DNA from 2 places in the Carnobacterium alterfunditum DSM 5972 genome. Region 2 is predicted to be linked to the other one. Evidence: riboswitches for the same ligand, from Rfam matches in the RefSeq annotation. Region 2 holds a riboswitch; the other holds the start of a gene.
The links. Region 2 has a riboswitch for FMN ahead of ribD (bifunctional diaminohydroxyphosphoribosylaminopyrimidine deaminase/5-amino-6-(5-phosphoribosylamino)uracil reductase RibD). Riboswitches for the same ligand answer to the same signal wherever they lie in the genome.
Positions count from the first base shown of each region.

Region 1: another riboswitch for FMN. It lies ahead of BR50_RS10615 (IS30 family transposase); the one in region 2 lies ahead of ribD (bifunctional diaminohydroxyphosphoribosylaminopyrimidine deaminase/5-amino-6-(5-phosphoribosylamino)uracil reductase RibD).

Region 1 is NZ_JQLG01000004.1:2,154,357-2,165,898, forward strand. Features, by position in the region: gene BR50_RS10610 (sensor histidine kinase) at 1-1,197, shown strand, start outside; FMN riboswitch at 1,277-1,400, shown strand; gene BR50_RS10615 (IS30 family transposase) at 1,598-2,533, shown strand; gene BR50_RS10620 (ECF transporter S component) at 2,597-3,178, shown strand; gene BR50_RS10625 (IS30 family transposase) at 3,292-4,371, shown strand; gene BR50_RS10630 (YpbB family protein) at 4,825-5,895, shown strand; gene BR50_RS10635 (RecQ family ATP-dependent DNA helicase) at 5,888-7,333, shown strand; gene BR50_RS10640 (LysM peptidoglycan-binding domain-containing protein) at 7,398-8,021, shown strand; gene cmk ((d)CMP kinase) at 8,111-8,788, shown strand; gene rpsA (30S ribosomal protein S1) at 8,892-10,112, shown strand; gene der (ribosome biogenesis GTPase Der) at 10,301-11,542, shown strand, end outside.
Region 2 is NZ_JQLG01000004.1:1,573,853-1,585,394, forward strand. Features, by position in the region: gene BR50_RS07830 (ABC transporter ATP-binding protein) at 1-166, shown strand, start outside; gene BR50_RS07835 (ABC transporter permease) at 169-1,767, shown strand; FMN riboswitch at 1,886-2,001, shown strand; FMN riboswitch at 2,156-2,270, shown strand; gene ribD (bifunctional diaminohydroxyphosphoribosylaminopyrimidine deaminase/5-amino-6-(5-phosphoribosylamino)uracil reductase RibD) at 2,413-3,486, shown strand; gene BR50_RS07845 (riboflavin synthase) at 3,511-4,164, shown strand; gene BR50_RS07850 (bifunctional 3,4-dihydroxy-2-butanone-4-phosphate synthase/GTP cyclohydrolase II) at 4,183-5,376, shown strand; gene ribH (6,7-dimethyl-8-ribityllumazine synthase) at 5,428-5,889, shown strand; gene BR50_RS07860 (HAD family hydrolase) at 5,899-6,564, shown strand; gene BR50_RS07865 (mannose/fructose/sorbose PTS transporter subunit IIA) at 6,932-7,921, shown strand; gene BR50_RS07870 (PTS mannose/fructose/sorbose transporter subunit IIC) at 7,963-8,763, shown strand; gene BR50_RS07875 (PTS system mannose/fructose/sorbose family transporter subunit IID) at 8,785-9,696, shown strand; gene BR50_RS07880 (DUF956 family protein) at 9,843-10,220, shown strand; gene BR50_RS07885 ((deoxy)nucleoside triphosphate pyrophosphohydrolase) at 10,429-10,830, shown strand; partial or broken gene BR50_RS07890 (DEAD/DEAH box helicase) at 10,827-11,542, shown strand, end outside.

The DNA.
Region 1 (11,542 bases), 580 kb from region 2:
TTAAAACAATTAAGAGATATAGCTTATGATTATGCTAAGAACGATTTCTCAAAACAAGCCCAATCGAATTATAAAGATGAATTAGCTCAATTGGCTTTAGCTATGAATAAAATGGGTAAGTCATTGGAAGTTACAGGAGCAGCAACTAGACAAGAGAAAGAATTATTGGAAAACATTGTGACCTCTATTTCTACCGGGGTGTTGTATTACAACCAAGATAAAACTTTATTAATGTCTAATCCACTTGGAGATGAGTTTTTACAACATTTATACCGATCAAATCAAGTAATGAAAACGGTTATACCTGAAGTGTTAGAGCACCGAATCGATTCTGTTATAAAATTTCCTGAGAAAGTAATTTATGAAAATAATATCGAAGAGTACTATTATAGAATAACCTTGATACCGCTTTTTGATGAAAATCTTGAAAGTGTACGTGGTGTATTAGTATCCATTCAAAATATAACAAAAGAAAAACGGCTTGATATTATGAGAAATGATTTTATAAATAATATTTCTCATGAATTGAGGACCCCTTTAGTTATGATACAAGGATATAGTGAGGCTATTTTAGATGATGTGGCTGAAACGCAAGAAGAAAAAAAAGAAATGGCTAAAATAATCGGAGAAGAATCGATTAGAATGAATCGGATGGTAAATGAAATGCTCGATAGTTCTAGAATGGAAGCCGGGTTTATCAAATTGACAAAAATGGATGTTTATTTTGAAGATTTTTTCAAAAACTTATTCACGCGGTTTGCTACTATGTCCGAAAAAAATAATATCCAAATGGAATTAAAGATCGATTCAAATTTGAATTCATATTTTATGGATGAAGATAAAATGAATCAAGTGTTCGTAAATTTGATTAATAATGCTATCAGACATACTAGTTTGACAAAAAAAGAAAAGAAAAAAGTAGGAATTTGGGTACACCTAGATAAAATTATGGATGAAGTTTTAATTGAAGTCATCGATAATGGAACAGGAATTTTAGAAGAAGATATTCCTTATGTATTTGATCGTTTCTATAAAGCAGATAAATCTCGCATGGTAATGAAAGAGAATAAAACGGGAACAGGCATTGGGTTATCCATTGTAAAGAACATAGTAGAAGCGCATAATGGTTTTGTTGAAGTGAAAAGTGTGGTAAACGAACAGACAAAATTTATTATTCATCTACCTTATTTAGATTGATTTACTAATTAAAAGTAAATAGAATCATTGATTTTTATTCTTTTATGGTATATAATAAAAGTGTTAAAAAAATATAAAGATTCGTCTTCAGGGGCAGGGTGTAATTCCCGACCGGTGGTAAAGTCCACGAACTAAATAGCATTATTTAGTTGAACTGGTTAAATTCCAGTACCGACAGTAAAGTCTGGATAAAGAAGATGGAGTTTATTTGAATAGGTATCATTGTTCAAGTGCTCTGTTTAGTTATCTATCTAAAGATAATTAGAACGAGCATTTTTATATTGTTTTTATTTGATGAATTGTAATATTAAGTGCAACACCCAAGACGAAATAAAAGAAACCCATGACGTCCTCGTATAGAATGAAGTTACCACACTACCATTCGATTGGAGGAGTTGTCATGAGCTACACTCATTTTACCATAACCGAACGTTCCAAAATAGAAGTCTATCTTGAACTTAAGATGTCCATTCGTACAATTGCGAAAAAGCTAAATCGCTCTCCCTCGTCCGTTTCTAGAGAATGCCAACGAAACCCAAACTACCAAGCGGAAAAAGCTCAAACATCTTATAATCAAAGGAAAGCTGCCTGCGGGGCTCATTCTAAACTAACAGCCTCGCTAAAAATAGTTATCCAAGAAAAGTTGGATCAAACGTGGTCTCCAGAACAAATTAGTGGCCGTTTACTTCAAGGATCCTTGACCTTCAAAACCATTTACCGCTGGATTTATGCCGGTTTGCTTGACGTGCCTTTGACGGTCTTGCGTCAGAAAGGGAAGCGTCAAAAACCAAAGGAAACAAGAGGTCGATTTGTTGTCGGCACACCGATTTCCAAACGGCCAAAAGAAATCAGAAAACGCACGACTTTTGGTCATTGGGAGTTGGATACTGTTGTCTCAGGTCGTGGTCAAGCGAAGGGCTGTGTTGCCACCTTTGTAGAACGTCAAACCCGTTGGTATAAAGCCATTCTTATACCGGATCGTTCCGCAAAGTCAATGGAGCGAGCCATTCGAACTCTTCATGCTCTTTATCCACGAGAAGCCTTTCAAAGCTTTACAACGGATAGAGGAAAAGAATTTGCCTGTTATACCGTGATTGAATCAGAGTTGAACATTCCAATGTACTTCGCTGATGCGTACGCTGCTTGGCAGAGAGGAAGTAATGAAAATAGTAATGGCCTTTTCAGGGAGTTTTTCCCAAAACGAACGAATTTTGATACCATTCTCACAGAGGAAGTTGAAGAAGCTCTTTCCTTGATTAATAATCGGCCCAGAAAATGCCTGGACTGGAAAACACCATACGAAGCGTTTATGGAAAAGGTGTTGCACTTAATTTGACAAACCGTCATTTAAATAAACTCAGAAATGCCTAGGCTGATGAATCCTTTTAGGAGGATTTTTATGCAAACTAGTAACACAAAAAAAATGGTGGGAATAGCTATGTTAGCCGCTTTTGCAACCATTTTGATTTCATTTGGTTTTCCAATAATTCCAGGAGTTACTTTTCTAAAAGTAGATTTTAGTGATATTCCTGTTTTGGTTGGTATGTTTTTATACGGTCCAGTTGGAGGAATAATGATCGCGTTTATTCGTTCATTGCTTCACTATATCCAAACGGGCGGTGATGCAGGATATCCGATTGGGGATACTGCAAGTTTTATCGCTTCGGTCGCGTATACGTTACCGATTTATTTGATCATGAAGTCTAAAATTCATGATACGAAAAATATTATCTTTGCAAATGTGATTGGAACTGCATCATTGACAATTGTTCTATCATTTGTAAATTATTTCTTATTACTTCCTTTATACTTAAAAGTATTAAACTTTAGTGTAGGATCTATTAGTGATTATTTATTAATGGGTGTTATACCCTTTAATATAGTAAAAGGGGCAATAGTAAGCACAGTATTTATCTTACTCTTTGCAAAATTAAAAACTTGGTTATTCCGTAATCAAATGACAAAAGTTAGTTTTAAATAAAAAGCTGGATTATATAATGAAGTTAGCCACTAAGGCTAAAATATAAAAACGCCATGTGAATTTCATGTTATATTGAAGTTACCACTAACTCTCAATAGACAGGATGAATTCACATGACGCACTCTAACGATAACACACCAGCACGTAAGGGGAAACACTTATCTTATTCAGAACGATCTCAAATTGCTATTTTGAAACAGGAAGATTATTCGAATCGTCCTATTGCTATTGTCCTGAATCGAGTACCTCAAACAATCAATAATGAGATAAAGCGTGGAACAATTACTCAACTTAAACGTCAAAAGCAAAAGAGTAAGATTTATGATTATTTTATTAGAATTTATGATGCTGGTACCGGTCAGGCTGTTTATGACAAGCATCGTTTAAACTGTGGCCGTCGACCAAAATGGGCGGATACAGATGCCTTTATAGAGTGGGCCGATGATAAAATGTTGACTGATAAATGGTCACCTGATGTAGTGGTTGGCTTTGCTTTAAAGCATGAGCTGTTTGATCCCACAATTATCCCTTGTACCACGACACTTTATTACTGGATAGATAGAGAGATTATGAGAACGAAAAACCTCGACCTTCTAGAAAAGCTGTCTCGGAAACCGAAGGTATTATCTCTGAAGAAGCGTCCAAATAAGCGTATACTTGGACAATCAATTGACAACCGTCCAAAAGAAATTGATAATCGTAAAACCTTTGGTCACTGGGAAATCGATACTGTGATTGGCAACAAAATAAAGACAGATGCCGTATTACTCACTTTGGTTGAACGCCAAACACGCCTTGAAGTTATTATGAAAATAAATGGTAAAGATCAAGAATCTGTAAATCAAGCGATTCGTACTCTTCAAGCACGATCCAGAGAGGACTTTCCAACTTTTTTCAAAACGATTACCTCAGATAATGGTTCTGAATTCGCGGGACTAGATGAGGCTTTGAAAGACACTTTAGATGTTTATTTCAGCCACCCTTATGCTTCTTTTGAACGAGGAACGAGTGAGAATCAACATAAATTTATTCGTCGATTCATTCCTAAAGGGAAGCCTATCAGCCAATTCACTGAGACACAATGCCTGCGAATTCAACAATGGATGAATGATTATCCCAGAAAAATATTAGATTATAGGACCCCACATGACTGCTTTGTGAACGCACTTCGCCTAGAACGACAAACAGCTTAAAAGCCTTTTTCGGCATAACTTGAAAGCTGGGAAGATGACCGTAGACAGTTCGTCGATAAACTTGTGATATCTCAGTGTAGCACCAAGCCTTACAAAATGAATTAAGCTCTTTAATTTTCACATGAAATAATTCTTTAACAAGTGGCTAACTTAAACTTGAAATTTACATTTTAAATAAAAAAAGAAACCGCAGAAATTGCGGTTTCTTTTTTTATTTTTTGAAATATTGGCTGAATGATTTTTAGTATAAGTAGGTAAGTGTGCTCTATCATAGTTGATGACGTATTCATACTAGTTGTCAAATAATCCAGCTATTTAAACTTTTCGTTATTAATATTTTTTTAAAATTAGAAAAGAATACCCTAAAAATAGTTATTTTTGGTATATTAGATTTAACAATATATATGTTTTACAATCAATTTTTTAAATGCAATCAGAATGTGGGTGAATATCTTGGAACAATCGTTATATATTAAGTATTTCTGTCTCTCATTATATTCTAAAAAGCATCCTGTTAAACCTTCAACGCTTTACCATATTTTAGTTGGAAAAAGAACAGCCTCGATTTTGTTTAAGGCTCATTCGTATCATGCGATAAACTTTTTTTCAATTTTTCCATATTTACAGCGTGAACAGTACGATGAAATGATGCAGCTTTTTATTAGCAAAGGATGGATAAAAGCAAAAAAAGCAGATGAGGATTTTTATCTTTGTGAGAAAGGAAAAAAAGAAATAGAAAGTTATTTTTCAAAACATTTTTACCCAACTCGTTTAAATCAATTAACTCAAGGAAAGGCTACCAAGGAATTTTGGAAAAAAATAATATTTTTGACCCAAGTTCTTTCGGAGTTAAGGTATAAAAATAATCATTATTTACCAATTGAAAAAGAGTTTAAAACACAGCTATGGGTAAAAAAATGGTTAAAAAGAAATCAATTAGAAAAACAAGAGCTTGCTATTTCTTGTGGAAAAGAATGGATCCAAGTATTAAAAGAAATGGATGCGATCGATGCCGAAATGATCGTATCACAGTTAACAGGACATGAAAAAATTGGTAAAACAAGTACTCAATTAGCAGCCAAATATGGTGTTGAGCCAATTGAAATAGCCTTTTTACTTCAAAATGCCATTATTCAGTTGATGGAAAAAGTTGCTGAAAATAAAGAAAAATACCCATTTTTTTATCTCGTTTATCAAGAATGTGTAGGGGATCGTTTCAGCAGTCTTAGTCAAAGTACTAAAATAACGGCCCATTATTTGGAAAAAGGACTTTCTGTTGAAAAAATTGCTGTGAAAAGGAAATTAAAGCTGAATACGATTTCAGAACACGTTATTGAATTGGCTATTATTTTTCCAGATTTTAAGGTATCTAGTTTTATGCCTCAGGATGAATATGAACGATTGAATGGGCTATTTAATAGTCATGAAGAAATAACGTATGAGGAATTAACAAGCAGAATGCCATCTGCCCCCTTCTATTGGTACCGCTTAATTCAGGTTGAAAGGAGTCGTGTCCGTGGATAATAGAGTGCTTATAAAAAAAAATTTAGAGAATTATTTTGGCTATACCTCCTTTAGGGACGGGCAAGAAGAAGTTATTTTATCAGCTTTAGACGGTAATCATACATTGGTTATGCTGCCAACAGGGATGGGGAAATCCCTTTGTTATCAACTGACCGGATATTGTTTAGATGGTCTTGTGGTGATCGTTTCTCCATTATTATCTTTGATGCAAGACCAAGTTGAGCAATTAAAGTTGACCGGTGAAAAAAGAGTTGCTGCTATTAACAGCTTAATGGATGCACACGAAAAAGAATGGGTGCTAAACCATTTATCTGAGTATAAATTTATTTTTCTCTCACCAGAGATGCTCCAACAGGAATATGTCATGTCTTATCTTGAAAAAGTTTCCATTAGTCTTTTTACAATTGATGAAGCTCATTGCATTTCTCAGTGGGGATTAGATTTCAGACCTGATTATTCAGACTTAGGTATCATTCGTCAGCAACTGAAATTTCCTTTAACAATGGCGTTAACAGCTACAGCTACAGAACGGGTCAGAGAAGAAATTTTAACGTCTCTGCAGATAGATCATGAAAACACAAAGCAAGTTATTTATTCCGTCGATCGGTCAAATATTGCTTTTTCTACTTTGATTTGTGATCATGATAAAAAACAACAATTAATAAATCAAATTCAAAAATTAAAGAAACCGGGAATTATTTATTTTTCTAGTAAGAAGATAGCTGAAGAAGTTGCTGGATTGATTCGGAATAAAACGGGTATGGCCGCTGAAAGTTATCATTCAGATATAGTAGCGGAAGATAAAATTAAAATACAACAGCAATTTATTCATGATGAGATCGATATTATTTGCGCGACAAGTGCTTTTGGAATGGGAATAAATAAAAGTAATATTCGATTTGTGATCCATTTTCATTTGCCAGGCAGTCCAGAGGCTTATTTACAAGAGGTTGGAAGATGTGGTAGAGATGGAGAACCTAGTCTTGCACTTTTATTATACGAACCAGGAGATGGCATGATCCAACTCCGTTTACAAGAATATACGTTACCAACTATTGACATGTTAGAATATAGTTATAAAAAAGGTAAAGTATTAGAAGGCAGTTGCAGCCCTACGCAAAAGCAATTGATAGAAAATTATTTAAAATCTGATTTATCTGTTGAAGCAGCCAAAAATCAAGTGAAGAGCAGAATGATTTATAAACAGCAACAATTATATTACATGATAGATTATGCTGAAACATCAAGCTGTAAGAGAGCCTTTCTTTTACATTATTTTAATGAAAAAGTAAGCGGAAAACCACCTCTCTGTTGTTCTAACTGCAATATTGAAATCAATGAATGTTATAAGGAAACTGATTTGAAACAAAAAAAAATAGTGGAAAAAGAAAAAAATCCAGAAGAAACCTTAAAGGAATTATTTTTAATTGGAAATTAATAAGACAACTCTATGTAAAAATGATACAATAATAGTGATTTTGGTTTAGGAGGAGTACTAAAAAATGAGTAAAAAAAATTCTAAAAATAACCCTAAAAAAGAAAATGCATGGAACCGTAAATTTGATGATGATGATAATTTTGTAGATGATAAGTTTTCCAGAACGGCAAGAAAAAAAGCGAAAAAAAGTGTGCATCCTGTTATAACTTCATTACTTATTTTTTTAGCATTGATCTTTATCTTACCAACATTGGCGTATTTTTGGTGGTCTAATGAAGATGCCGGAACCAGTAAAACGCTTAGCTCTTCTGAAGAAAGAATGATTATTACCGAAAATAGCAGCAGTGAACTGAGCAGTTCAAAAGAACCTGAATCAGAATCAAAAGTAGAATCAGAATCTTCATCTGAAAGTAATAGCGTCAAAGAGGATTCATCCGAGTCTGAGAGTGAAGCGACAAAAGTAGAAGAACCAGAGTCACAAGTGGCAGAAGAACCAATTATTGAGGAAATAGAAAATGTTGAAGAAGAAGCAACAGCAGAAGAATCAGCGAATACTTATACTGTTCAAGCAGGAGATAATTTTTATCGAATCGCGTTGGATCACAATATGACAACTGATGAATTAAAATCTTTAAACGGGATATCAGATGATTCAATCAGTATAGGAACTGTTTTAAAAGTAAAATAGCTATCATGTTAAGCCTCATTTCCATAATCAAAACGGAGGCTAGGGTAAACCTAGCCTTTTTAATATGAATAAGAAAGTAGGACGAAAAGTTGGAAAAGACAATAAGAATCGCAATTGACGGTCCGGCATCTGCTGGGAAAAGTACAGTTGCTAAAATAGTGGCAAAGGAATTGGGCTACATTTATTGCGATACTGGAGCGATGTACCGTGCGTTAACGCATCAAGCAATTGAAAAAAATATTGAAGTAACAGATGAAAAACGACTAGTAGAATTATTAAAAGAAATGACGATTTCCTTTGAGCCAAATGGGGATAATCAAAAAGTATTTGTCAATGGTCAAGAAGTCACAGAAGCGATCCGCTTACCAAATGTAACAAATTTAGTTTCTGCTGTTTCAGCACATGGAGAAGTCAGAAGCGAGTTAGTTAAACGCCAACAAGAAATAGCTGCACATGGCAGAGTCGTTATGGACGGACGAGATATTGGGACGGCTGTATTGCCAACAGCAGAAGTTAAAATATTCCTTATAGCGAGTGTTGATGAACGTGCTCAAAGACGTTACACAGAAAATATGAGTAAAGGCATAACAACTCCATTGGAAGTCTTAAAGCAAGAGATAGCTGATCGGGATTACAAAGATTCTCATCGAGAGGTATCGCCGCTCGTCCAAGCTGAAGATGCCATTCTTTTAGATACAACTAGTTTATCTATTGAACAAGTTGTTGAAAAAATTAGAGAAATGATCCATATTAAGCTTTCAAAATAGCGTTCTTTTTATTTTCTAAATCGTTTTTGTGGCAATATTTTTAAATATTGGTTAAAATATAAGGAGAAAGAATTTTATTGGCTAGTTATAGGAGGGCAAACATATGACGGAAAATGAAAAAAACCATGAAGTCGAAGAACAAGAATCAATGATGGAAGCAATGGGTAATGTTCAAGAAATTAATATTGGTGATACTGTCAGAGGTGAAATTTTAACTATTCAAGATAATAAACAAGCTATAGTCGGTATTATCGGTGGTGGGGTTGAAGGGGTCATTCCAAACAATGAATTATCAGCGGCACCATTTGAAAACGTTACAGATATTGTAAACGTTGGAGATATTGTTGACTTAGTAGTGATCAAAGAAATCAAAGAAAAAGAAAATGGCAGCTTTTTGCTTTCTAAGCGTCGTGTTGATGCTAAGAAGGTTTGGGAAAAAATCCAAACAGAGTTTGATGAAGGATCAATTATTGAAGCGCCAGTTACAGAAGTAGTAAAAGGTGGTTTGGTGGTAGATGTCGGCGTTAGAGGATTTGTCCCCGCTTCTATGGTGGATGTCCATTTTGTAGAAGATTTTTCTAGTTATAAAGGACAAACCTTAAAATTTAAAATTGTTGAAATCGAACCAAGTGAAAACCGCTTGATCCTTTCTCATAAAGCGGTTGTTGAAGCTGAAAATGAAGAAAAGAAAAAAGATTTATTGAGTCATTTGGTTGAAGGCGAAATTGTAAAAGGGAAAATTGCTCGTTTAACAAATTTCGGAGCATTTATTGACCTTGGTGGCATAGATGGACTTGTTCACATTTCGCAGATTGCGTATGAGCACGTTAAAGATCCTGCAGATGTACTAACTGTTGGTGAAGAGATCGATGTTAAAGTTCTTTCTGTAAATGAAGAAGAAGGGCGTATTTCGCTTTCTATCAAAGATACATTACCTGGACCATGGGATGGTATTGAAGAACGTGCTGCAGTAGGTTCTGTTTTAAACGGCTTAGTTAAACGTCTAACAAGCTTTGGAGCTTTTGTTGAAGTATTCCCAGGTGTTGAAGGACTCGTTCACATTTCGCAAATTTCACACAATCACATTGCAACACCGCATGAGATTTTAAGTGAAGGTGATGAAATTAAAGTGAAAGTCTTAGAAGTAAATCCAACAGATCAACGTCTGTCTTTAAGTATTAAAGCACTAGAAGAAAAGCCCAACCATTCGAAAGAAAAGCAAGAAGAAACGAACTACGATATGCCTGAAGAAGATACCGGGTTTACGTTAGGCGATATTCTTGGCGATCAACTATCTGATATCACAACGGATGAAGACAAGTAATTACGAATTTTAAAAAGGGCATGCGAGCAATTTTTGTTCTCGTGTCCTTTTTTATGTGTTATTTAATAAAAATAAATCAAATAAATAAGGTATTTATGAGATTTTGCCTTATTCCTTAAGCAAAAGCTTGCATGTTTTAAGGTATTTCTATAAACTGACAAGAGAATAAAAAAAAGGAGGCAAAAACAATGGCAAAACCAGTTGTAGCCATCGTTGGTCGCCCTAACGTAGGAAAATCAACTATTTTTAATCGTATTGTTGGAGAACGTATCTCAATTGTAGAAGATGTATCAGGGGTAACTCGTGATCGTATTTATGCGCCAGCAGAATGGTTAGGGAAAGAATTTAATGTGATTGATACAGGCGGGATCGACTTAGGTGACGAACCATTTTTGGAACAAATAAAACATCAAGCTGAAATAGCTATGGATGAAGCAGATGTGATTATTTTTATCACAAGCGTAAAGGAACACATAACTGATGCGGATGAGAACGTAGCAAGAATTCTTCACCGTACAAAAAAACCAGTTTTGTTAGCAATAAATAAAGTAGATAATCCAGAAATGCGTAATGATATTTTTGACTTTTACGCTTTAGGATTAGGGGAACCTTTCCCAATTTCAGGAAGTCATGGTCTAGGAATTGGAGATCTATTAGATGCAGCTATTAGCCATTTTCCAGATGAATCAGAAGAAGAATATGATGATTCTGTTATAAAATTCAGTTTGATTGGCAGACCGAATGTTGGAAAATCATCTATTATAAATGCCATGTTAGGAGAAGACCGAGTAATCGTTTCAGCAATCCCTGGGACAACTCGTGACGCTATTGATACTAAGTTTATGGGTGAAGACGGTACTGAGTTTGTTATGATCGATACTGCTGGAATGCGAAAAAAAGGTAAAGTCTATGAAAACACTGAAAAATATAGTGTTTTAAGAGCTCTTAGAGCAATCGAACGTTCAGATGTTGTCTTGTGTGTGTTGAATGCTGAAGAAGGTATCAGAGAGCAAGATAAGAAGGTTGCCGGGTATGCTCACGAAGCTGGAAAAGGAATCATCATTGTTGTAAATAAATGGGATACTCTTGATAAAGACAACCACACAATGAAAAAATTTGAAGAGCAAATTAGAAGCGAATTTTTATATTTGAGCTATGCACCAATTATTTTTGTATCAGCTTTAACGAAACAACGCCTAAATAAGCTCCCTGAGATCATTGAGCGAGTAAGTATGAATCAAAACCTACGCATTCAATCTGCTACTTTGAATGAAGTCATATTAGATGCAGTAGCTATGAACCCGACACCGACAGATAAAGGGAAAAGATTGCGTATTTATTATGCTACTCAAGTGGCTGTTAAGCCGCCAACTTTTGTTGTATTTGTAAATGAACCAGAAATGATGCATTTCTCTTATGCTCGTTTCTTA
Region 2 (11,542 bases):
TTGGACGTTTCAGGTAGATAATGAAGAAATGGCAAAAATCATTAGTCATATCAGCCAATTCGGCGTTTTAAAGCTTGAAAGTGGTCCGCCAACGCTAGAAGATCTATTTATCCGTCACTACAAAGGAGATAGTGAGAAACCAAGCGCCACAAAGGAAGGTGTCTAATAATGGTCGCTCAGTTATTTAAAGGAACAACTCGAATCATACGACTGCTTTTTCAGCGGAATAGATTGAAAATCAGTTTGTGGTTAATCGGTTTGGTTGGTGTTTCAATGGCATCCTTAACGGCGTATACAACTATATATACAGGTCAAAAAGAAATCGTTGAATTTGGCTTAACGATGCAAAATCCGGCTATGGTAGCCATGCTGGGAAAGGGTTATGAGATTGAATCATTTAATCTAGGAACCATTTTTGCAAGTGAATTATTGCTGTTTTCAGCTATTGCAGTGAGTATTATGAATATCTTGCTTGTCACCTCAAGTACGAGAATGGATGAAGAAGAAGGCCGTTTGGAACTCATTCGAGCGTTACCAGTTGGACGGTTGTCTTATTTATCAGCTGCTGCAATAATGATGGCCATTGTAAACACCTCAATCTTCATGCTTTTATCGATAGGTTTAGAATTAGTTGATCAAGAAGTGTTTTATTTAGAATCTTCTTTACTCTATGGTGCTGCTCTTGCAAGTACAGGCTTATTCTTTGCAGGAGTTGCAATGATTGCTGCACAAGTTGCACAAACGACAAGAGGAGCGATAGCTATTTCTTTTGGAACATTGATAACAGCTTATATTATAAGAGCAATCGGAGATGTCAGTAATGAAACATTGTCTTTATTTTCTCCGTTAGGATGGACTGTTCGAACAAATGTATTTGCTGGAAACGAATGGTGGCCGGTTATTGCTTTGGTCTGTGGAGCTGCAGTTTTGTTGGTAGGTGCCTTTTATCTGGATCATAAAAGAGATATCAATGCAGGCCTGCTGTCTGATCGAAAAGGAAAGATCCATGCCTCACCTTTTTTAAAAAGCCAGCTTGGTTTAACTTGGCGGTTAGAAAAAGGAACCATTATTTCATGGGCTATTGGTATTTTTTTAATGAGTATTGCTTACGGTGCCATTTTAGGAGACTTAGAAGCTTACTTCTCAGACTTTGAATTGGTCCAAGGAATTTTATCAGATAGTACGACTGCTTCTATGACAGAACAATTTGTCACATTATTGATTGGTATCGTGTCTGTTTTTGCAGCTATTCCTGGTATTTCTATCTTATTAAAATTAAAAAAAGAAGAAAGGCAAGGAAGAACGGACAACTTTTATAGCCGAGCTGTTTCTCGCAATAAAATTTTGGGTAGTCGCTATGCCATAGCATTTTTTACAGCGATAGTGATGCAATTGTTGATTGGACTAGGGCTGTATGCTTCGGCAAGTCAAGTAATGGAAAAAAGTATTGATTTAGGGACCATTTTAATGTCTTCACTTGTCTATATTCCAGCTATTTGGGTGGTGCTGGGTTTAACGACATTACTAGTAGGAGCTTTCCCTAAGGGAGCGATTTTAGTTTGGACCTACGTATTTTTTACCTTTTTAGTCCTTTATCTGGGCAACCTACTCGAATTTCCAGCGTGGTTGAAAAATTTATCAGCTTTCTACCACATACCGCAACTTCCAAATGAAGAGCTTGCTTGGTTTCCTTTGAGCACGTTGAGTATAGTAGGAATAGTTCTTTCTGGCGTCGGATTTATAGGCTACAATAAAAGAGACATCTAACAGAGCCAAAATTAGTTGTGGCTGCACATTTTACTCCTTAACAAAGGTGTCAGAAAATTAAAACTTGAAAAATATTGACATATACTGTATTTCAAGATACTCTTACCTTATAAAATTAAATAGTCTTCAGGGCAGGGTGTAAGTCCCTACCGGTGGTAAAAGCCCACGAGCCGTAAGGCAGATTCGGTCAGATTCCGAAGCCGACAGTATAGTCTGGATAAAGCGAAGACAAATCGATTGCAGAAAAACTTGGATAACTGAGGTCTTATTTTAAGATCTATGGGAACCATAAGTTTATTAAGCAACTATTAAATAGTCTTATTTAGCCATAAGTCGAAGCCCTGGATGTAAAAGTCTGGGGCTTTTTTGTGTAGAGTTGTAAAAATTGAATAGTCTTCAGGGCAGGGTGCAAGTCCCTACCGGTGGTAAAGCCCACGAGCCGTAAGGCAGATTCGGTCAAATTCCGAAGCCGACAGTATAGTCTGGATAAAGCGAAGACAAAGTTTAAAGAGTTCAAAAGTAACCGAGTACAGCGTATGCGGATTTATTTGTTGAGCCTTGCAAACAAAAATGATAAAAGCCCTGAGAATTAATTCTTTGGGCTTTTTTATTTTGAATGGAGTGAGAGTGTTGGATGAACTATATATGAGAATGGCACTGGACCTAGCCAAAAAAGGCAAAGGCTGGACAGCCCCGAATCCCTTAGTTGGAGCTGTGATCGTGAAAGCTGGACGAATTATCGGACAAGGCTATCACGAAAAATATGGACAGCCCCATGCGGAAGTAAATGCTATCGCATCAGCAAAAGAAGATGTGAGCGGAGCAACGCTATATGTCACACTAGAACCTTGTTCCCATTTTGGGAAGACGCCTCCCTGTTCAGACTTACTGATAGATAAGAAAATTAAGCGGGTAGTCGTGGGAACACTCGATCCAAATCCGCTAGTTGCTGGAAAAGGAATTGAAAGGCTTCGTAAGAATGGGATTGAGGTAGTCTCAGGTCTTTTAGAAGAAGAGAGCCAACGATTGAACGAGATTTTTATAAAATACATTGTCACTAAAGAACCTTTTGTCGTTATGAAAAATGCGATGTCCTTAGATGGTAAAATTGCCACGGTGACTGGCGAATCGCAATGGATCTCTGGTGAAAAAGCTAGAAAACAAGTACATTGCCTACGACATGAATTGTCTGGAATCATGGTAGGAGTAGAAACAGTTATTAAAGATGATCCGCAATTAACTGCTAGAATTCCAAACAGCAATAATCCTATTAGAATCGTTGTGGATAGTCAGCTAAGGATCCCGATTGCTTCAACCATATTGACGGATCAAGATAAAGCTAAAACAATTATCGCCACTACTAAAAGAGCAGACAGAGAAAAATTAGCGACCTTAAAGCAAATGGGTATTGAAGTCATCATGACCAAAGAGAAGTCTGGGAGAGTAAATTTACGAGAATTAATGAGAACATTAGGAGCTATGGGTATCGATAGTATTTTGTTGGAAGGTGGAGCTACCTTGAACTTTTCGGCTTTGGAAGAAAATATTGTGGACAAAATACAGACCTATATTGCACCAAAAATCATCGGAGGAAAAAATGCTAAAACGGCTGTTGAAGGAGCAGGTATCCTATCATTAAAAAATGCTTTCCAAATCAATCGGTTGACGGCTGTGATGGTCGGAGAGGATCTGTTTTTGGAAGGATATATGGATAAGTAAAAATCGGTTAATAGGAGGTAATATATGTTTACTGGAATTATTGAAGAAATGGGAATCATTAAATCAATCAAACAAGCTGAAAAGTCCTCAGTTCTTAGAATTAAAGGTCAAAAAGTGTTGCAAGGAACGCATGTCGGAGACAGCATCTCGACAAACGGTATTTGTTTGACAGTGACAAAAATAGAAAAAGATTTTTTTGAGGCGGATGTCATGTCCGAATCCTTGAAAAGGACTAACATAGGCGAATTAGCTCCTGGAAGTTACGTCAATCTGGAACGGGCATTGAGTTTGGCAACTCGGCTTGGCGGACATATGGTTAGTGGTCACATCGACGGGACAGGTCAGATAAGAGAATTTAGACGTGATGGCAATGCTGTTTGGATCACGGTTGAAACAAGTCCTGAATTGTTACGGTACATTATTGAAAAAGGCTCCATAGCTATTGATGGTGTAAGCTTGACGGTCGTGACGGTGGATGACCAGTCTTTCCAAGTCTCTGTGATTCCGCATACAGGAGAGGAAACAGTTTTGCTGCAGAAGCAGCCTGGTAGCACCGTCAATCTTGAATGCGATATGATCGGAAAGTATGTCGAAAAATTATTAGGAATAGATTCGAAAGAGCGCGTTCAAGAGAGTCAAGTAACGGAAGGCTTTTTAAAAGAAAATGGGTTCTTTTAGAACAGAATGGAGAGAGATATGTTTAATACAATTGAAGAATTACTTGCCGATTTGAGAGCTGGAAAAAATATATTACTGGTAGATGATGAAGATAGAGAAAACGAAGGAGACATTATCTGTGCTGCTGAGTTTGCTACGACAGCTAATGTGAACTTTATGGCTAGTTATGCTAAAGGTCTCATCTGTATGCCCATAGCCAAAAGCTATACTAAAAAGTTAGGCTTGTCACAAATGAGTCTGGATAGTACAGATAACCATGGAACAGCTTTTACTATTTCAGTAGATCATGTAGAGACCACAACTGGGATTTCGGCTGTGGAACGATCATTGACAGCTATGAGATTGGTTTCCGATGATGCAAAACCGGAAGATTTTAGAAGACCAGGGCATATGTTCCCGTTAGAAGCTGTTGACGGAGGTGTATTGGTCCGGAATGGACATACAGAAGCAACGGTCGACTTGATGCGTTTAGCAGGGTTACAACCTGCTGGGTTATGTTGTGAGATCATGAGTGAAGATGGAACAATGGCAAGGAGAAATGAGTTGTTGGATTTGGCCAAAGAGCATCAGTTGAAAATCGGTACAATTGCCGACTTGGTTGAGTATCGTAAAACCAAAGAACAGATTATTTTCCGTCAATCTAAAGCACTATTGCCCACCAAATACGGCGATTTTGAAATTTACAGCTATGAACATGCAATTACGGGTGAACACCATGTTGCTTTGGTCATGGGTGATGTCAGCGATGGGGAGCCGGTACTTTGCCGTATCCATTCAGAATGCTTAACAGGTGATGTGTTTGGTTCTAAAAAATGCGACTGTGGTCAACAGTTGGATGCAGCAATGAAACACATTGCTGATGAAGGCCGTGGTGCTTTGGTGTATATGCGACAAGAGGGTCGTGGTATCGGATTGGTCAATAAAATAAGAGCATATGCACTTCAAGATCAAGGATACGATACAATCGAAGCGAACTTGGCGCTAGGTTTCCCGGCTGACATGCGAGAATACTATGAAAGTAAACAAATTTTTGATGACTTGGGTGTTTCTCAACTGCGTCTGATGACCAATAACCCACTAAAAGTAGAAAGTATGAAAAAATATGGTTTAGATATTGTGGAAAGAGTTTCGCTTCAAATGGAGGCTTATAAAGAAGATGAAGCCTATCTAAAAACCAAGCAAGAAAAAATGAAACATTATTTGAACTATTAAAATAAAGAATTATGCACCACTAAAAAAATAGCTTAACTGGAGGAATAAAAAATGAACGTATTCGAAGGACAATTAATTGCTAAAGATTTAAAAGTAGGTATCGTAGTTGCACGGTTTAATGAGTTTATTGGTTCAAAATTATTGAGTGGTGCATTGGATGGGTTGAAAAGACACGGCATGTCAGAGGAAGAAATCACAGTTGCCTGGGTACCAGGAGCTTATGAAATTCCGTTAATTGCACAAAAAATGGCAGCTTCAGGAAAGTATGATGCTATTATTACTTTAGGAGCTGTGATCAAAGGAGCTACATCGCACTACGATTATGTGTGTGCTGAAGTTTCAAAAGGAGTAGCTACAGCTGCAATGAACACAGGTGTACCTGTAATGTTCGGTGTCTTAACGACAGATAACATTGAACAAGCAATTGAGCGTGCCGGTACTAAAGCTGGAAATAAAGGGTATGACTCAGCTGTTTCGGCCATTGAAATGGCTAATTTACTGAAAGCTATATAAGTTCTGATCATGGATGAACCAAGACTAAAGAGCACTCAGACGATTGTTTTTGATTATGATGGTACTTTACAAGATAGTACGGCAAACTATATTACTGCTTTCAAAACTGCTTACAACTACTTGGTCGATAATCAAAAGGCTGTCCCAAAAGATTGGAAAGACGAAGAAATCACTAAATGGTTAGGGTATAGCAGTAAAGATATGTGGGAAAACTTTATGCCTGATTTAGATGCTGAATATCAAATAGCAGCTTCAAAAATCATAGGAGAAACCTTATTAAAAAAAGCTCTTGCAAAAGAAGCGATACTATATCCAAGAGTTTTAGAAACCTTGGCTTACTTAAACAGTAAGGGATATAACCTTATCTTTTTAAGTAATTGCAGCAATGATTATATGAAAGCACATCAGCAAGCTTTTCAGTTAAATCATTACTTCGTTGATATGTACTGTACAGAATCTTTTGGGTATATCCCTAAATATGACATCTTTCAAATGTTTAAAGATCAATATAAAGAAAACTTTCTTATTGTAGGAGATCGCATACATGACTTTGAAATTGGCCACTACCATAATATAGTTACTATAGGCTGTAACTATGGTTTTGGAACGGAGGAAGAACTGCAGAAATCAGATATAAGGATAAATGATATCCAAGAATTACAAGAAATGTTGTAAACTTAAAATTTAAATAATACACTAAAGATAAAAAAGTTAAAAAACGAAAAACACGTTACCGATACACTAATTAGTGTATCGGTAACGTGTTTTTATTCCACTTGATAACGTTGGTGTTTAAGTGTTTTTTATTGATACACTAAAATTGGCACGATATTTGCATTATAATAAGTAATGGACAATATTAATAATACAATTAAAGTAATCTAAACTGTAAACGGTTAGATTGCGAATGAAAGGTGGCGGTGGTGTTAGCAATTAGGAAGATGTTCGAAGGTTAGACGAAAACTAATAAAAAGGAAAAAATCAATTCTGTTAGTCGAGTCTAATTAGAAAAATAGAAATAAACTATTTAGGAGGTAGAAGTATGGTAGGAATTATACTAGCAAGCCATGGCGAATTCGCTGAAGGCATCTTGCAATCTGGCGCAATGATTTTTGGAGAACAAGAAAATGTTAAAGCTATTACCCTTATGCCAAGTGAAGGCCCAGAAGATGTAAAAGCAAAAATGAAAACTGCAATTGCATCGTTTGACGATCAAGATGAAGTATTATTCTTAGTTGATCTATGGGGAGGTACTCCATTTAATCAAGCTAACACATTGTTTGAAGAACGCAAAGATAAATGGGCAATCGTTTCTGGATTGAATTTACCAATGGTAATTGAAGCTTATGCATCTCGTTTGTCAATGACTTCAGCTCAAGAAATTGCAGCACATGTTATTGAAACAGCAAAAGAAGGCGTAAGAATTAGACCAGAAGAATTAGAACCAGCACCAACTGCTAGTGCAGCTGCTGCACCAGTACAAGGTTCGATCCCACCAGGTACAGTAAGGGGTGACGGTAAAATCAAACTAGTTTTGACACGTGTTGATTCTCGTTTGTTGCATGGTCAAGTAGCAACAGCTTGGACAAAATCTGTGTTACCAAGTCGCATTCTTATCGTTTCAGATGATGTAGCTAAAGATGATCTTCGTAAAAGATTGATCGAACAGGCAGCACCACCGGGAGTTAAAGCTAACGTTGTTCCAATCAATAAAATGATTGAAATTTCTAAGGATCCCCGTTTTGGAGATACGAAAGCATTATTGTTATTCGAAAATCCAAGAGATGTTGTCAGAGCTATGGAAGGCGGCGTAGACATTAAAGAAGTTAACGTTGGTTCACTAGCACATTCAGTTGGTAAAGTTGTCGTTAATAAAGTTCTTTCTATGGGACAAGAAGATGTAAAAGCTTTTGAAGAGATGAAAGCAAAAGGCATTAAATTTGATGTACGTAAAGTACCAAATGATTCTAGTGCTAATATGGAAGACCTTCTTAAAAAAGCAAAAAATGAATTAGCACGTGCAGTAAAATAAAATAGAATTAAAATAAAATTAAATTAAATAGGAGGCCTATTATGTCTATTATATCAATGATTCTAGTAATTCTTATTGCTTTCCTAGCAGGTATGGAAGGAATCTTAGATGAATTCCAATTCCATCAACCACTAGTAGCATGTACATTAATCGGTTTAGCAACTGGTAATTTGACAGCAGGTATTGTTCTTGGCGGAACACTTCAAATGATTGCACTTGGTTGGGCAAACATTGGAGCAGCCGTAGCACCAGATGCTGCATTAGCATCAGTTGCATCAGCAATTATTTTAGTATTAGGTGGACAAGGCGTTGCCGGAGTTCCATCAGCGATCGCAATTGCGGTTCCACTTGCAGTAGCAGGACTTTTCTTAACAATGGTTGTTCGTACATTAGCTGTACCTATCGTACATTTAATGGACAGTGCAGCTGAAGATGGTAATTTCAGAAAAATCGAAATGTTACATCTATCAGCAGTAGCTATGCAAGGGGTTCGTATTGCAATTCCTGCAGCAGCACTTTTATTCATCCCAGCACAAACTGTTCAATCTTTCTTAGAGTCAATGCCAGCATGGTTAACTGAAGGTATGGCAATTGGTGGAGGAATGGTTGTTGCGGTTGGTTATGCATTAGTAATCAACATGATGGCAACAAGAGAAGTATGGCCGTTCTTCATTATCGGTTTTGTAGTAGCAGCTATTTCACAATTAACACTTATTGCTCTTGGTGCAATTGGCGTAGCTCTTGCTCTAATTTACTTGAACCTTTCTAAAATGGGAGGCTCATCAAATGGCGGCGGAAGCAGCTCAGGTGACCCACTAGGCGATATCTTAAACGATTATTAATTCCGAAGGAGGAGAAGAGACATGGCAGAAAAAATCGAGTTATCAAAAAAAGATCGCTTATCCGTAGCATGGCGCTCAACGTTCATCCAAGGTTCTTGGAACTATGAACGTATGCAAAATGGTGGTTGGGCATATGCAATGATCCCAGCAATTAAAAAATTATATTCAACTCAAGAGGACCAAGCAGCAGCGTTAAAACGTCACTTGGAATTCTTTAATACTCACCCATATATTGCTTCACCAATTCTTGGAGTTACATTAGCACTTGAAGAAGAACGTGCTAATGGCGCAGCAGTTGATGATGTAGCAATTCAAGGGGTTAAAGTTGGGATGATGGGTCCTTTAGCCGGTGTTGGCGATCCAGTCTTCTGGTTTACTGTACGTCCGATGTTAGGTGCTCTAGGAGCATCATTAGCAATGGGTGGAAGTATTCTTGGACCAATCATTTTCTTCGTAGCTTGGAACCTAATTCGTTGGGGATTCATGTGGTATACACAAGAACTTGGTTATACAGCCGGTTCTAAAATCACTGATGACCTTTCAGGCGGCTTATTGCAAGATATTACAAAAGGTGCATCAATTTTAGGTATGTTCGTACTGGCTGCGCTGGTACAGCGTTGGGTATCAATTAGTTTCCAACCTGTCGTTTCCGAAGTTCAATTAGACGATGGCGCATTTATTGTATGGAATGAACTTCCTAATGGCGGTGAAGGTGTTCGCCAAGCTTTTGAACAAGTAAATTCAGGATTGGCACTTTCACCTATTAAAGTAACAACTTTACAAAACAACTTGGATCAATTGATCCCAGGTTTAGCTGCATTAGGTTTAACAATGGGTTGTATGTGGTTGCTTAAGCATAAAGTTAATCCAATCGTCATCATTCTTGGCTTATTCGTAGTCGGAATCCTTGGACATGTAATCGGACTTCTATAATATAATGCATATTTGAAATCTGTGAAGCGCTAATAGTTTTAATATAAAAAGTGGCTGGGATTCTCTCAGTCACTTTTTATATTGCCTAAATCATTTAAAACAACGTATAATGAATGTAACAAGTTAAAAGAAATGGAGCGGATAGAATGGTTGAATCAATTAATACACAGGTAGACTTGGTAATAGATGCCACCGCTTTTACGGGATTAACGGATTATGGGAAAATTATGATTGGCGATAATGGGTTCGAATTTTTTAATGCCCGTGACCCTCGTAAATATATCCAAATTCCGTGGGAAGAAGTAGAAGAAGTTATCGCCTCTGTGGTATTTAAGGGGAAATGGATCCCACGTTATGCGATTAAAACGAAGAAATCAGGAACGTTTACTTTTTCTTCTAAAAATCCTAAGAAAGTTCTTCGAGCTATACAAAAATATATAGAGCCAAGTCATATGGTACAGTCCCTAAGTTTTATGGATGTTATGAAACGCGCTGCTAAATCAATTTTTAAAAAGAAAAAATAAAGCTTATCAAATCTATTTTTTGATTGATATTTTTTGCCTAGAACGGTTAATTTCTAGGCTTTTTTTGTGGATTTATTCATATTTGCAATAGAATAAGGAAGAATCGTTTACTTGTATAGGTAGCTTTCTTTCTTGTAAATTGATCTTTAAAGTTAGGAACTCTAATGATAAAATGAGAATATGAAACGAAAAGAAAGAAGTGGATCTATTGAAAGCTATAGATGTTGTAGGTGCTATCATCATAAAGAATGGTATGGTTTTATGTGCACAAAGAGGAGAAGAGCGATCTTTGGCACACATGTGGGAATTTCCTGGCGGTAAAATTGAAGTCGGTGAGACGCCCCATGAGGCTTTGATTCGCGAATTAAGAGAAGAATTAAGGATCGAAGTAGATGTCCAATTTGAGAAATTTGAAGTAACTAGCTACCAGTATGATTTCGGTTTAGTAAACTTGACAACCTTTGTTTGCAGCCTGAAAAAAGGTACACCACAGTTATCTGAACATAGTGCAGTAGAATGGTTAAAGCCAGTAGAACTAAATAGCTTACAATGGGCACCAGCAGATATACCAGCAGTTGAAAAATTAATGAAAGAAAAAGTAAGCTTATGACGGATATTTTAGAGCAGTCTTTGAAAAAAGCTTTTATTGATCATAAAGTTGGAGCTTCTTTGTATGATCCAAAATTTATTATTAATGACACAAAGAATAAACAATTTATGTTAAATGTGTTACAAAATGAATTAGATTCTTGTGAAGAATTCTTTTTTTCCGTAGCTTTTTTAACTCAAGCTGGATTAGCAGCATTAAAGACCAAATTAGCCGATTTACATACACAGGGAATCAAAGGGAAGATAGTGACTTCAATTTACTTAGCATTCAACCAACCGGCTGTCTTTGAAGATTTATTAAAGATACCGAATATAGAAGTGCGTATTTCAAAGCAGCAAGGATTTCATTCTAAAGGCTACCTTTTTAAGCAACAAGGGTTTCATTCTTTTATTATCGGCAGTTCAAATTTAACGATAAGTGCATTAAAAATCAATTATGAATGGAATGTTCGATTGACATCGTATGAACATGGTCAAATGTTGCGAGAGATACAAGTGCATATGGATCAGGAATGGCAAGAAGCTCAAAGGCTGACGCATGAATGGGTCCGTAATTATAAAAAGACTTATCAGCCTATGACTTTTTCTAGGGAAGTAAATAATATTCAGGAACAGACATTAACTGATGAAGGAATCGCTTATATCACACCGAATAAAATGCAAAGAATGGCATTAAACAATCTAAAAAAATTGAGAGAAACTGGAGCAAAAAA